DNA from 3 places in the Heliomicrobium gestii genome. Region 1 is predicted to be linked to each of the others. Evidence: riboswitches for the same ligand, from Rfam matches in the RefSeq annotation. Region 1 holds a riboswitch; each other region holds the start of a gene.
What was found. Region 1 has a riboswitch for cobalamin ahead of cobO (cob(I)yrinic acid a,c-diamide adenosyltransferase). Riboswitches for the same ligand answer to the same signal wherever they lie in the genome.

Region 1 (3,271 bases):
CGGGAACCGGAACGAATCTCTATTCCGATGTGCGACCGGCGGAGTGGTACGGCCCATTCATTCAGACCGCCGCCGCCTACGGCATCATTTCCGGGTATGGAGATGGCACCTTCGGACCCGATGACCGGATCACCCGTGAACAGGCCATGACGATGATGGCGAGAGCGATGAAGATCACCGGGCTCAAGGCTGGATTGAAAACGGATGAAAGCGACAACCTGTTGAATGGCTTTGGCGACGAGCCGCAAATCGCCGTCTGGGCGAAAGAAAGCGCCGCAGCTTGTGTGAAGACCGGCATCGTAGAAGGGAAGAGCCGGGACATGCTTGCGCCGAAGGGTGAAATTACGAGAGCAGAAGTGGCTGTGATTGTCCAGCGATTGCTGAAAAAATCAAACCTGATTTAAATTAAAAAGCCCGCATTCATGGCGGGCTTTTTGAATTTCAGAGGCCAGGCTGGAACTCGGCGACTCGGGGGACGGTTGATGACGCCCCAATAAACTCCGCAAGAATGGAAAAGAAATAAAATCCGGCCTTGATATAATAAAAGCGTGAGGTGGCAAATGCATGCAGTACGGAAAGGATATGGCATTCTGCCGGCAGTATATTGAAGCGCATCTAAATGAAGAAATTGCACCGCGGGCATTGGCGGATATGCTGGGCTATTCATACTATCACTTTTGCCACGTCTTCCGTATTTGCCACAATATGCCGGTAGGCGAATATATACGCAAAAAACGCCTGAAAAAGGCCGTCGAAGCCCTGGAAAAGGGAGCGCAAATCACGGAAATCGCCCTGACTTTCGGGTTTGACACGCCTTCAGGCTTTTCTAAAGCCTTTCGCCGTGAATTTGGCATGAGTGCGCGCGAATACAGGAGGAATATCACGAAAGGTATGATGAACAAAAAGAAAGGTGGAGCGGCTATGCACGTTCGGTATGAAAAAAAAGACGGATTCAAGGCGGTAGGGTATTCCATTGACCCGCAGGATGGTCAAAAAGTCGATTTGCCTGCGTCTGGCGCTTATTGGTTCGGTTTGGACTTTTCATCGGCCAGCAGTGAGGACTATGCCAGGTTGGCAAAAACAGAGAACGGCTACGCCGACCAGATCGGCCTGTGGTATCGTCCGGAAGAAAAAAACGGCGATCTGTCCTACTTTTTCGGAGTGGTGGTGGAAAGCTTTGATTTTGTGCCCACAGGCATGGTGACTTTGGAAATGCCGGCCGCAGAATATGCCGTTTTTACGACTGAGTCCGCCGATTTGGCCAATGATAAGCAGGCTTTTTGCAACGCCATTAAAAGCGCCTGGAAGTATATCTTCGAAGAATGGTTTGCGCAAAGCGACTATGTATATGACCAGGATAAATACGCCTTTGAATTCTATACGGACAAAAACGGCGGGATGGATTGTGAACAGGCTGTGGCCGATATCTACATTCCGGTGAAGAAGAAGAACTAGTTTTTTCCGAGAACACCCGGCGCGGTCCCGCCACTGTATGGAGGAGAAGCCTCGCAACGAGGTCACTGGATGACGTTCGCTTGTTGCCTATCATGCCTTGCTGTCATGCGATCAGCGTGACAGCACGCAATAGGGGGCGGCGCAAGCGTCACCGGGAAGACGCGAGGTTTTGATGAATCCGAGCCAGGAGACCTGCCTGTTTTCTGTCACCAACAGCACCCACGGTCGATGGGGAGGTGATAGAGCATTGGGTTGCGCGATCCATTGCCGAGTAGACCTTGCCGTAAGACGGGCAAGGTTTTTTTGCATGGAGACGGATCGTCATTATCAGATCAGGTTGGAATTCGTGAGATGTTGGCTTGCTTCGATTTGCTGTGTTGCGCGTCAGAGGTCTGATGCAGAGAGAGGGGGAACAGGGATGACCCATTTGAAACAAGGGCTGGTTCAAGTCTACACGGGCAAGGGAAAAGGAAAGACGACAGCGGCGCTGGGCCTGGCTTTGCGGGCGATCGGACATGGCTTTTCGGTGTTCCTCGTGCAATTTATGAAGGGAACCCCCGTATACGGGGAACTGGCGGCGCTGCAGCGTTTGCAGCCGAGCATTCAATTCGCCCAGTACGGCAGAGACTGTTTTGAGGGAAAATATCATGAAGACGGCAGCCCGGTGATCGACTATGACAAGTGCATGATCCGCAAAGGAGAAGCCACCGAGGAAGATCGCCAGATGGCGCAGGCGGCCCTGCACAAAGCCCGAGAGGTCTTGTGCAGCGGAGAGTATGATATCGTCATTCTCGATGAGTTGACCAATGCCATCTACTTTGAACTGGTGACACTCGAAGAGGCCTTGGAACTGATTCAACTGCGTCCGGAGCAGGTGGAGTTGGTGATCACCGGCCGCAACGCGCCCCCCGAGATTATCGAAAAAGCCAGCCTGGTGACGGAAGCGACGGAAGTCAAACATCCCTATCAAGAGGGGATGCTGGGCCGTCAAGGGATCGAATACTGATGCGATAAGACGGTCAAGAGACCCCCGTCTCTTGGCCGTTTTTCCTTCCTTGTGACGTAACCAGCAGCGGTTTGCTTCTTTCAATGCTGCCGGCGGATCAGACGGATCAGGAGGTGGTAAGACATGACATCAACGGAGTTTTTGAACAAATTGATCCAAAACATGCGGGAACGAATCGCCAAGACAGGGGATCAAGACCTGGTAAAAGACCTCGATGAACTTGATCTCATAACGAAGGCGCTGGTTGACAACCTGTCCCGGCAAATCGAGAGGGAACAGAGGGCGCTCCAAAAACGCCTGGAGATGGAGGAGGTGTCGCAAGAGTACATGCTCAAGGTCTTTGCCGATTTTATTAAAGCCAACGGGTTGTCTGATGAATTCGCTCACTATACGGAGGTGTGGCTTGACCTGAATGAAGAGACGCAATTGCGCCATTGATTCTCGTTATAAATATCCCTTTCATTAGCAGGATTTCGCGATCATGTCACGAATAATGATTATGGACAATTTCATAACGAGGGAGTATGGTGACCTGACTGTCATCGTGAAGTCAGGTCTTAAAAGGGAAGACCGGTGAAAATCCGGCGCGGTCCCGCCACTGTATGGGGGAGGAGCCTCTATCAAAGTCACTGGCGCAAGCTGGGAAGACCTGAGGCATCCGACGAACCTGAGCCAGGAGACCTGCCTGCTCCGCTGCCGTTCGACCTACGAAGGATAGGGAGGTGGTCTGCTGTGCCGTTTTCTTTTTTAGAATCGCGGCTGGAGTGATCATGGAACCTTAGCGTATGGCTAAGGTTTTTTTGATCTCCG
Region 2 (3,271 bases), on a different contig from region 1:
GGCTGACAGGGCGATGTAGAGCTCCCGGGAGCGGATAAGGGAACGGACGAAAAGGTTTGCGGCCAAGATGCCGAGGGAGCGAAGGCTGTTGGCTTGGGTGGCGTAGCCGAGACGCGATTCCTGGGCCAGCAGGATGGCTTGCGTCGTCTCCATGAGCACGAAAATAAAGCGATAGATGAGCAGCATCAGTTCTGTCACGATCTTGGGCGCCCGCAGGCGCGACACCAGTTCAATCACATCGACCATGGGCGTGGTGAGCACGAGAAAATAGAGGCTGGCGGTGGCGCCGAGGGAACGAAAGAAGAGGATGCCGGCCTGTTGCAGACCAGCAGCTGATATGCCAGGGGAGTAGGGGCCGATGGTCACCTGCGCCACGGGGTCAAGGGGGGAAGGCGACAGGGCCACGGTAACGCAGCCGGTGAGCAGGAAGAGGCCGGGCACCGACATCAGTCTGAGGAAGACGGACAGGGGGATGCGGGCGCCGAAGACGATCAGCGCGCCAGAGAGAAGCGTGATCGAGCCGGACAGCCAGGGGGTGGGCGAGAGCAGGCTAGCCAGCAGCCCCAGGAGCGCGGCGATTCCTTTCCAGGTCGGCGATTTGTCCCGCAGCCGGTTGGCCCAGGCCCACTGATCGATCGTGAAGAGCATACGTTTGACCCCGTTTTATCATCTTTCTACATCGTTTGTCAGCGCGTCGTTAGATCGCCGGCAACTAGGCATCGCCAAGAGGTTTGCGGCCCACGTTGCTGTTCATGCTGACCCGCTCACTGTTGCGGCGGCGGGAGAAGTAGTAGGCGATGAAGCTGGCGCCTGCGGCGGCCTGGAGACCGAAGAGCAGCGGTTCCGCCTCTTCGCCAGGCTCCCAGATGGATTCGAACCAGGGTTTGTAATCGGGGGCGATAGATTGAACCATTTCACCGGCCTGGTCATCGGCGCCGGAGAAACCGCCGGTGAAGTGCATGATCAGGGGAACGCCTGTCAGAAACAGGAGCGCTGTCGTCAAGACAAGTTTGTTCCGGAGCCCGTTCATGCTTTCACCTCTTTCGAGAAGATGTTCAGCGCCGACAGTTCGGCGGCGGAGTATTTCGAGAGGGCGTTAAAGATGACGACCGTCAGCAGCCCTTCGGCGAGCGCCAGAGGGATCTGGGTGACCAGGAAGACGGAGCCGAATTTGACGATGGAACCAACAACGCCGGTGGCGGTGTCCGGGAAAGCTAGGGCGAGTTGCACCGTCGTCGTCACATAGGTGGCCAGGTCGCCGATGGCCGCGGCGGCAAAGATGGAGATATTAGAGGAAAGGTTCATCCGCTGCCCTAAGCGGTAGACGCCGTAGGCGGCGAAAGGTCCCACGATGCCCATGGAAAACACGTTGGCGCCGAGGGTGGTGATCCCGCCGTGGGCGAGCAGGAGAGCCTGAAAGAGCAACACGATGGCGCCGAGGACAGTCATGACGGTGGGTCCGAAGAGGACGGCGCCCAGACCGGTTCCCGTCGGGTGGGAAGAGCTGCCGGTGACAGAGGGCAACTTCAGCGCCGACAAGACAAAAGAGAAGGCCCCGGCGACGCCGAGGAGCATTTTTGCTTCCGGATTGGTTCGAACGGTCTTTTGGATGGCGCGCAGGCCATGGACGACAAAGGGGGCCGAGGCGGCTGTCCAGGCGGCGGCGTGGCTCAGGGGCAGGTAGCCCTCCATGATATGCATTCGCAGACACTCCTTTTTGCGTAGGGGTCTTTTTACGTTTCCTATCTAAGTAAGGCCAGACTTTTTTCAGGCCTTGTTTTTTCAACCTGGCGGACGGGAGTTGTGATAAAAACCACAATCCTATGCTTGCGAAGTCCTTCGTGTCTAGTCATCGCCGGAATCGCGATGAACGAGTATCTGCGCGGGTGGGGATGTCCCCATGGGCAACAAAATAAAGCCCTCCCTTCCTCCCGAAGTGGGTCTTTTGTTTGCTGCGGGCAGGTCTCCTGGCTCGGGCGTCATCCGTACCCGCCTCCTTCCCAGACTGACGTCCAGTGGATGATGTGGCGGGTCGTCTTCCCTTACAGTAGCGGGGGCTGCTGAGGCATCGCACCTCATTCCCTTTTCAGCCGCTTGGCGGCGCCTGCAACAAGGTCAACCTGTGTTCGATTTTTCAGATAGCTATGGAAGGCACTATCTATATGCAATCCTATCACGTCAGGGCTTACGGGGCAAGGGTGTTGCCGGTTTTAGACAATAAAATCCTTCTGAAAAAAAGTATTGATCTGCCCTGCCGTCTATGCTATAAGTATACTCATTGTGGGAACCAGGATTCATCCAAATCGGGTTTGGATTGCAGCATCAGACCGACGCCCTTGTTCGGGCGGGTCTAGACCCACCCCCGGATGAATCACGTAGGTCCCGGCATCCAATTTGCTGGGAAGGGGGCCGAAATGATGGATTACTCCACTTTCGGACGACATGTCGCCATTGACACCTGGGGCGTTGATTTTGAAAAATTGAACGACGCCCGGTTCCTGGAGGAACAGATGATTGAAGCCGCCAAGGCGGCTGGGGCGACGGTTTTGTCGTCGCAGAAACAACAGTTTGATCCGCAAGGCGCGACGGTCCTGGTCCTTTTGTCTGAGAGCCACATCTCCATTCACACCTATCCCGAAAAGGGGTTTGCCGCCCTTGACTGCTACACCTGCGGGGAGACGGTGGATCCGGAAGTGGCGATCAACCACATGATCAAGGTGTTGGTTCCCAAGAAGACGTCGGTAAAGCTGCTCAAACGCGGCGACGGACCCATTGAGGTCCTGAGATAACGGCGCATCAAAAAAAGCCTGGTTTCCACCAGGCTTTTTCTAATGTCCTTCCGATGATCTGGAAATAACAACCTTTTTCAAATGATAAATCGCGGAGGATGTATCCTGTGAGCGCGCTGAAGAGGTGTTTCGGGCGATGCACAGGCTACCTGACCCTACCCGATCGAGTGCTTTAACTCTTCAAATGCTTCATACTGCTGGCAGAGCAAGTCAGCCAGATCGCCGTCGATGGCGTTTTCTTTAACCATCTGTCTCAGGATGGACTCGACTTTTTCACGACGAAGTCCCTCCCGGTACGGGCGGTCTTCCACGAGCGCCGAGAAGATATCGGCGACGGCCACGATCCGGCTGCCGGTGCTGAGCTGGTCGCCGGGGATGTGAAAGGGGTAGCCCCGGCCGTCGAGGCGTTCATGGTGGTAGGCGCCCCACTGGGCGATCTCAGAAAAGCCGGGAACCTGGTTCAGGATGTGATAGCTGTAATA
Region 3 (3,271 bases), on a different contig from region 1:
CTACGTATCTACATGAGACGCATTCCCTTTACCCCTCGGTACGCCGCTGCCGCCAAGCCAACATTGACAGCGGAACCGACAACCAGAAAGGGCATGACGGCCACGACGGCGGCCCAGCCGCCCATGAGCAGCATCGTCAAGGAGGAGACGACGCCGTTCAGAAACACACCGGCGATGAACGCCGCCGTCAGGCCGAACCGCTCCTTTGTCCAACGAAAAACCCAGGCCCACAGGGCCATCTGCGCGGCGATAAAGAGATGAACCGGCAGGGTGAGCGGAAAACCGACAACCATGGCGGTCAGCAGGTGTCCGAGGGTGATGACGATCATCCCCCCTGTCGCCCCAAGGGCCAGGGCGGCGAAAAATCCGGGGAAGGAGTCGAGGCCGATCGTGCCGACGGGGCTGGGGATTTTGATCATGGCGCCAACGGCGCTCAAGGCGATCAGGACGCCCATCAGGGCGATTCCCCGGATGCTCTTCCAGGAAAAGCCTGTCTGATTGTATTCCAAGGGCATGTGGCTCATGTTGAAAACCTTCTTTCCTGTTCTTTGGCATGTTGTTGCTGTGGAACGACGATCGCTTGGGAACGGCGATCACCGGAACGAGCGCCTTCGATGTCGTGATGTCCTGACCTTTACCGGGCCTTCTCCTTCAATTCGCCGAGATGGTGGATAGGCGCGCCGGCGATCTGGGGCGGCGATGTCTCGGCGGTAAAGATCAGGCAGGTGGAGGGGCCCGCCGATTTAGCCAAATCCAGCGGGGTGTCTTCCTGCCAGCCGACGACTCGGCAACGGACGGCTGCCGCCAGGTTTTCGGCCTCGACGCGAATCCCTTTGGAACCGACGGGCACCACTTCACGCACACGGGGATCGGCCAGCAATGCCCGCACATGTTCAGCCCGGGCGATGGGCTTGCCGTCATCAGACACCACCTCGGCGCCGACTTTCGGCCACCCGAGGCAATAGACCTGATCACCGGGCCGCGAGGCGCCCACGCGAAGGCCCTCCCTTTTTACAGCCCCGACGACGGTGATCCCCACACCGGTCTGTTCCGTAGGGATGTTTTTTTCGGTGCTGATGGCGATAGGCAGATCGCGCTTGCCGATGGCGCCGAGTTCGTCGCGAACTCCGGCGAGCACCTCACCCCCTGTGGGAAAGGGCTCATTGGCGATGGCTGCCGTCAGCGCCACCGGTTCTGCGCCAACGGCGAGCACCTCCATCAAGGCGACCCGGGTGGTGCAGATCCCCACGATATAAGGGGGGACCTGCACGGCATCACGTTCCTTGCCGCCGATGGCGCCGCAGGAGTCGCAGGCCACCACCAGGCACTGGTCGTCAGAAAGAAACACCACTTCCACATCGCGTCCCTTGTATCCCAAGGTTTCCACCTCCTTGAAGTTCATTGCCCCTGGGCATTCTGCGAGCAAAAGAAAAAGCCCATAGCTTCTCTATCGCCGTCAAGGCAACAATAAAGAAACCATGAACTTTGCCATCATTCATGAACGGTCATGTTCCAGGCAGGTCTCCTGACTCCGATTCATCACCGCTGCGCGCCTTCCCGGTTTCCCAGTGGCAACCTGCGCAGGGCTCCTCGTCACAGTGGCGGGTCCGTCCGGGAATCACACCCGGTTCCCTATTCTCCCCCCAAGAGGGGCACCTGAAACATGGCTATGCTCTTTGTTTGTATTATAAGTCACAAAGAGCCTGTTTTTCAACAGGAGCAACCCGGTTTTCTCGACATCAGCTTTTACTTTCTCGAAGCGAGAAATTCGGCTACCGCCCTCAACCTTCCGCCGCGCTGTTCCGCACTCTCGGTGTCAACACTGCATTCATCTTCTGGAACGTTTCCACCGCCTGGGCCAACTCAAGCGCAGAGAGTTCCTGCAGTTGGCCATTCAACCGCTCGAAGCGGGCCTCCTGAATCGTTTGAATGGTCTTCAACCCTGTATCCGTCAGTGAAACCATGACGACGCGCCGATCCTTTTCAGACCGCTCCCGCGTGATGAGCCCCATGCCAGCCAGTTTGTCCATCATGCCGGTCACAGCGCCGGAGGTGATCCCGATCTGGTCGGCGATGTCGGTGGCCTTGCAGGTCCCCGACTTCAATAATATGTACAACAGAAAGATCTGCCCTTCGCCCAGATGGTATTCAGGGCCGATATCCTGGACGGCGCACTTGACATTATAAAAAAAAGCCTCTAACAAATCCTTGATGGCATTTAATTGCTGATCCTTCACCGCTTCTTCCCTTGACAGTTCTTGTCCTCTCCCTTACGATCATATCGTCTTAGTCGCTAAATATTTTAGCCTCTAAGATAAATATTAGGCCGGTAGGTACCGGCTGTCAATGAAAGCATCATTTGTATTTGGCGGAGGAGGATTTTACGGTGAAGAGACAAATCGGCGTCAGCCTGCTTGCCGTCGCCCTGCTGGCAGCGGGGACAGGTTGCGGGAAAACGCCTGAACCGGCAAGCACCGAAGCGCCGCCCCAGACAGTGACGGTCGCCAAGGCGGAGCGCACAGACCTGTCCAACGTGCTGACCTTCAGCGGCGCTCTGGCGGCAAAAGATGAATTAAAGCTGGTCCCGAAGGGCCAGGGCAAAGTCGCCCGCATCAACGCCGAAGTGGGGCAGCGGGTGAACGCCGGCGACATGCTGTTGGAACTGGACAACGCCGACATCCAGGCCCGGCTCGACGCCGCCAACGCCGGTGTCGAGGTCAACAAGGCCAGCCTGGAGCGGGCGCGCCTGCAGCTGGATATGGATAAGATCGCCCTCGACGACGCCCAACGCCATTATGACCGGGTAAAGGCGCTCTTTGACGCCGGCGCCACGTCCCAGTCCGACTTTGATGCGGCTAAGAGCTCCCTGGACACGTCGACAAAACGGTGCGCCTCTGACGAGGTTTCCGTCGCCTCGGCCCAGGCCCAGTTGAATCAAAGCCAGGCCCAGGTCCGCCAGACCCAGGTCGATCTGGAAAACGCCGTGCTGCGCTCGCCCATCTCCGGCATCGTCTCGGCACGGAACGTGAATGTGGGCGAGTATGTCTCCAATACGGCGACAGCCTTCAATGTGGTCCGTATCGACACGGTTGAGGTGAAGGCCGATCTGACAGAGAGCGATGTCAACAGCGTCCGGCCCGGCCAAGAGGTGGAGGTCAAGGTGGCCGCCGCCAGCGACAAACCTTTCAAGGGTCGCATCGCCAAGGTGAGCCCTGCCGCCGATGAGAAGGCGAAGACCTTCCCCATCTGGATCGCCGTCGACAACGGAGAC

Region 2: another riboswitch for cobalamin. It lies ahead of GTO89_RS09885 (energy-coupling factor ABC transporter permease); the one in region 1 lies ahead of cobO (cob(I)yrinic acid a,c-diamide adenosyltransferase).
Region 3: another riboswitch for cobalamin. It lies ahead of GTO89_RS06685 (AIR synthase related protein); the one in region 1 lies ahead of cobO (cob(I)yrinic acid a,c-diamide adenosyltransferase).

Annotation. Positions count from the first base shown of each region.
Region 1 covers NZ_WXEX01000015.1:50,909-54,179, reverse strand. The annotation lists gene GTO89_RS17895 (S-layer homology domain-containing protein) at 1-404, shown strand, start outside; partial or broken gene GTO89_RS18000 (AraC family transcriptional regulator) at 565-1,383, shown strand; cobalamin riboswitch at 1,395-1,669, shown strand; gene cobO (cob(I)yrinic acid a,c-diamide adenosyltransferase) at 1,874-2,461, shown strand; gene GTO89_RS15115 (hypothetical protein) at 2,585-2,899, shown strand; cobalamin riboswitch at 2,969-3,164, shown strand.
Region 2 covers NZ_WXEX01000007.1:127,866-131,136, reverse strand. The annotation lists gene cbiQ (cobalt ECF transporter T component CbiQ) at 1-648, opposite strand, end outside; gene GTO89_RS09890 (energy-coupling factor ABC transporter substrate-binding protein) at 713-1,030, opposite strand; gene GTO89_RS09885 (energy-coupling factor ABC transporter permease) at 1,027-1,701, opposite strand; cobalamin riboswitch at 1,941-2,123, opposite strand; gene speD (adenosylmethionine decarboxylase) at 2,418-2,789, shown strand; gene GTO89_RS09875 (HD-GYP domain-containing protein) at 2,945-3,271, opposite strand, start outside.
Region 3 covers NZ_WXEX01000004.1:303,387-306,657, forward strand. The annotation lists gene GTO89_RS06680 (ECF transporter S component) at 9-524, opposite strand; gene GTO89_RS06685 (AIR synthase related protein) at 635-1,387, opposite strand; cobalamin riboswitch at 1,499-1,675, opposite strand; gene GTO89_RS06690 (MarR family transcriptional regulator) at 1,782-2,237, opposite strand; gene GTO89_RS06695 (efflux RND transporter periplasmic adaptor subunit) at 2,387-3,271, shown strand, end outside.